2 regions of the Mesorhizobium sp. B4-1-4 genome follow, and region 1 is predicted to be linked to the other one. Evidence: riboswitches for the same ligand, from Rfam matches in the RefSeq annotation. Region 1 holds a riboswitch; the other holds the start of a gene.

Region 1 (2,457 bases):
CCATCGTCCACCTCCATCGAGGTGGATGTTGAATCAGCACAAAACGCAGCTGTCACATCACAATCGATTCATCGATCTCAGGACGTGCTCTAGCTGCAGCTGGTATCCGCCATCAACAAGCTCAACGGTTCGATCTGCTTATCCTCGACGATCTCGCCTACGTGGCAAAGGACCAGGCAGAGACCAGCGTTCTCTTCGAACGCATTTCAGCACGCTACAAACGGCGTTCAATCCTGCTGACCGCAAATAGCCTTTTTTGGAATGGAATCGAGTTTTTGCAGATCCCGCCATGCCATGCCGCTCGCAGCGGTAGACCGCCTCGTTCATCACGCCACAATCTTCGGAATGAAGGTCGAGAGCTATCGTCGCCGCTCCGCTATGGAAGCAAAACGACAGGGCGGACGGCCTCCGGTCTACGCGACAATTAACGAGGGGACCCAGATTAACGCGCCGCGTCGATTAGAAGAGCAATGACCGCTTGGCAGCGTGTCCCATCCAGATTGTCGCGCAAGTTCCTCCGAGATCGCCGCGTATAATAAGCGGCCGGTGCGCATCTGCTAAGTGCCGCCGTCGTAGGCTTCATTTCATCTGTCCCAACAATGTGTGACAGTTGTTTCAGAAATAGATTCCGTTTGCCGATGACTTACGCAGCGCGCCGCATTAGCATGGTGAGGTTCAGCAAGCGGAACGGGAGAGACTGGCGAATGCTGGCGCCGACGGAGCAACCCCCCAAGGAAACTCTCAGGCAAAAGTGACCGGACCGCCGAACGATCTGGAGAGAGGCACCCGAGTGCCCACCGAAGGGGAACGCCGGAGCCTTCCGGTCAAGCTCTCAGGTATAGAGACAGATTTGGGGACCAGCCGCGGGCGTGACCGTCTGTGCCCACTGTTCTGTATGGAGAGTGAAATGCCCAAGATTGTCGTGATCGGCGCCGGTATCACCGGTGTGTCGACGGCTTATGCCCTTTTGGACCACGGCTATGATGTCACCGTGGTGGAACGCCAGCGCTATGCGGCGATGGAGACCTCCTTTGCCAATGGCGGTCAGCTATCCGCGAGCAATGCGGAAGTTTGGAACCACTGGTCGACAATCTTCAAGGGCATCAAATGGATGCTCCTTCGGGATGCACCGCTCCTTATGAATCCATCCCCGAACTGGCACAAGTACAGCTGGCTCGCGGAGTTCGTATCCAATATCCCCGGCTACCGTGAGAATACTGTCGCCACCACGAAGCTGGCAATCGCCGCTCGCAAGCACATGTTCGAGATCGCCGAACGCGAAGGCATTGAGTTCGACCACGTCCGCCGCGGCATTCTCCATGTCCATTGGGACAAGGCCGGTTTCGAGCATGCCGCAAGAGTCAACAAGATGCTCGTCGAGGGCGGACTCGACCGCCATCCGGTCTCAGGGGAAGAGATTACATCCATAGAACCGGCGCTGCACGGGCGGTTCTACGGCGGGTTCTATACTCCGTCGGATTCGACCGGTGACATCCACAAATACACGACCGCTCTAGCCCGAGCCTGCGAAAGGCGCGGCGGTAAGTTCATCTATGACGCGACGGTCACGCGTATCGCTCGCGGCAGCCGCTTCCGGCTGAGCTACACGACGCGTAGGGTCGATGGCCAGACGCTCGGGCTAGACCTCGAAACCGACGCGGTCGTGGTATGCGCGGGCTCCAATAGCCGCGACTTCGCCGCGATGCTAGGCGACCGTCTTAACATTTATCCTGTCAAGGGCTACTCGGTCACCGTCCAATTGGACGACGAGACAGCCCAGAATGCCGCCCCGTGGGTCAGCATCCTGGACGACCGCGCGAAGATCGTCACTAGCCGGCTCGGCACCAGCCGCTTCCGCGTTGCGGGAACTGCGGAGTTCAACGGGTTGAACAGGGACATCCGGGATGATCGCGTACGGCCCTTAGTGGACTGGACGCGCACGCTATTCCCGGGAGTGAACACCAATAGCGTGGTGCCCTGGGCCGGCTTGCGCCCCATGATGCCCAACATGCTGCCGCGTGTCGGCGCGGGCCGTTCACCGGGCGTGTTCTATAACACGGGCCACGGCCACCTTGGCTGGACGCTGTCCTCTGCGACATCGGCCGCCTTAGTACAGACCGTGGCCGCAGAGTTCCCCGTTGAAGCCCGTTCGGCGGCGTAGGCGAGAAGGCCCAGACCACATGCCCAAAACAAGGTCGCCGCGCGTCGAAATCGCCAGACTGGAGATCGAGCGGGAACTCCACGACTTCATGCGCGACGAGGCGCAGCCGTATACGGGCATTGGCACTTCGGCCTCCTGGTCATCTTTCTCCGCGACAGTGGACGATCTCAGCCCTCGCAACCACGAATTCCATTAAGAACCGCCAGAATATCCAGGAGAAAATAGACGATTGGCAACCTGGACGTGGACCCCGGACGACATGCCTGACCGTGATCGGTTATCTCGTGCCGGAGGGT
Region 2 (2,457 bases), 1.6 Mb from region 1:
AACTCCTGCTCTTGTGACAGAAGCCAAACAAAATGAAGCTTACTTTTGTTCCAGGGGACTAGAGGGGCCGATTCAGCCCGATATGCTCTGCCAGCCATTTGGCTTCGCCGGCATCGATCGTTTCGGCGCGCCGGGCCAAGGCCTCCGCTGCCCTGTTCTTCGCCTCTCATTCGGCTTCGATGTCATCCGGGGACCGGTAGGCCTCGATCATTCCGGCAAGGCCACCGGAGACCATGTGGCTGAAGAAGCCGCCGATTTCCACATCCGCATGCTCAACGAAAGTTTCCTGGCGCAAAGCCACGTCACGAGTCGGCGCTTCATAACCGGCCGAGCACATGACGAAGTTGGCGATTGCCTTGACGAACAATTCGTTCCAGGAAGGATCGTTGTTGGCTTGGGCGGTCTGTTCATTGATCCTGAACAGCACCTCGGCCTCGCCGCGGGTAATGGCGATGTTGCCGTCACCGCCATGGGCATAGAGGATACGGCGCAGGAGCTCGACCTCCGCCTTGGCGATCAATCCCGGGACCAGCGCACCGCCCAGCATCAGCGGCCCCTTGCCGTCGACGACGGCGTGGGCGACCTGCTCCAGTGCATAAACGCAAAGACGGCCCGGCGATGATTTCGCCTCTTCCAGCACATGGACCAGCAATTCGAGTTCGGTCCGGCTGTCGACCATGCCGTCTCGGGAGATCGTGCGGATCAGCCAGTCGGCGTTGTCCTGCGAGATGTAGCCCTCTGGCCTTTCCTGATGGACGATGTAATCGGTCACCGCCTCGACAAAGAATGGCGCCCACTCCGCGCATTTGTCCCGCGCCGTCTGGTCGAGCGCGAACAAGGCCTCGGCCTCGCCACGCGTGACGATACCATCGGCGAACACGTCGCGGCGCAGCATCACAACATCCTGCGGAGTAATGCTGATCTTTGATGTCAGCCCCGCCACCGGCGCGCTCATGATCAATTCGCCCATTTGTCGCCCCCGTCCACGCAACGCGTCACATCAGCCTGCTATATCAGGAGTGTCTTGAAAAACCGGCAAATGGCGTGGTTAGCAAAGACTTGTCGGCCCATGCATGTCGCCCAAAAGCATGCGCTCGGGCGCGACCCGAGGTGTGCAGCGGTTTTGGGAGAGCGACATGCATCAGAACAAATATCCAAAGCGCATCGGCCAAACCCGCTTCAGCACGACGCGCTTTAGATGTCGCTGGGAGGTGACAAGGTGTCGCCGACGGGCTATGGATGGCGCGTCGAGGGCTCAGGCTTTGAGTCCTACCTGTTTGCGGGAGAGAGCAGCGAGAGCTGCCGCCGAAGGGGAAATCGCCCGAAATCTCTCAGGCAAAAGAACCGTGGACGGGAAAGACACTCTGGAAAGTCGGGGCTTGCCCCCGCGCCGAAGGTGTAAGCGCCGCTGACGGAGTTCCGGCTGCGCGAGTCTCTCAGGCTTCAGACAGAGGGGCACGGACTGGTCGCCATTCGCGGCCGATTGCGTGCGACTCTGGAGACGACATGACGGGCGACGACGATAAACACCTCCCCCTTGAGGATATCCACACGGCCGCAGGCGCGCGCTTCGGCGCCTTTGCAGGCTGGTCGATGCCGCTGACCTACCCGGCCGGCGTCATGAAGGAACATCTGCATACCCGCGAGCACGCGGGTCTCTTCGACATCTCGCACATGAAACTGTTCGAGGTCAGTGGGCCGCAAGCCGTTGCGCTGCTCGACCGCGCCTGCCCGCTGGATGCCGGCGCGCTCGAAATTTCGCAATCCAAACTGACGTTCTTCCTCAACGAAGCCGGCGGCATTCTCGACGACCTGATCGTTACCCGGCTCGGCGCCGATCGCTTCATGGTGGTCGCCAATGCCGGCAACGCCGTCGCTGACGAAAAGCACCTGCGCGAACTTGCAGCCGGTTTCGACGCCATGGTCGAGCCGCTCGACCGCGTCTTCCTGGCCATCCAGGGGCCCGAGGCCTGGGCAGCGCTGTCCCGTGCCGGGATCGAAACCGGCTCGTTGCTGTTCATGCACGGTGTCGAACCCAGGAAGAACTGGTTCATGAGCCGGTCCGGCTATACCGGCGAGGATGGTTTCGAGATCGGCCTGCCGGAGCCCGACGCGCGCGACCTCGTCGCGAAGCTGTTGGAAGATGAGCGCGTGCTCTGGATCGGTCTTGCCGCGCGCGACAGCCTGCGGCTGGAAGCCGGACTTTGCCTGCATGGCCAGGACATCACACCGGAGACAGACCCCGCCGCGGCGGCGCTGATGTGGGCTATTCCGAAGGAGATCAGGGCTTCCGGCGCCTTTATCGGCGCCGATGCCTTGCGCGCCGCCGTGGAACGCGGCCCGGCGCAAAAGCGCGTCGGGCTGAAGCCGGAAGGCCGCCAGCCGGTGCGCGCCGGCGCGGCGCTGTTTGACGCCGACGGCCACCCTGCCGGCCATGTCACCTCGGGCGGCTTCGGC

What was found. A riboswitch is a leader RNA that binds a small molecule or an ion and turns the genes downstream of it on or off. The one in region 1 is predicted to bind glycine.
Region 2: linked by a shared signal. The riboswitch ahead of gcvT (glycine cleavage system aminomethyltransferase GcvT) and the one ahead of FJW03_RS29860 (D-amino acid dehydrogenase) in region 1 are both predicted to bind glycine.

The regions. Positions count from the first base shown of each region.
Region 1 is NZ_CP083950.1:6,241,651-6,244,107, reverse strand. Features, by position in the region: partial or broken gene FJW03_RS29870 (IS630 family transposase) at 1-4, opposite strand, end outside; partial or broken gene FJW03_RS29865 (ATP-binding protein) at 94-474, shown strand; glycine riboswitch at 679-768, shown strand; gene FJW03_RS29860 (D-amino acid dehydrogenase) at 908-2,161, shown strand; gene FJW03_RS29855 (hypothetical protein) at 2,181-2,357, shown strand.
Region 2 is NZ_CP083950.1:1,596,445-1,598,901, reverse strand. Features, by position in the region: partial or broken gene FJW03_RS07700 (hypothetical protein) at 62-970, opposite strand; glycine riboswitch at 1,271-1,357, shown strand; gene gcvT (glycine cleavage system aminomethyltransferase GcvT) at 1,507-2,457, shown strand, end outside.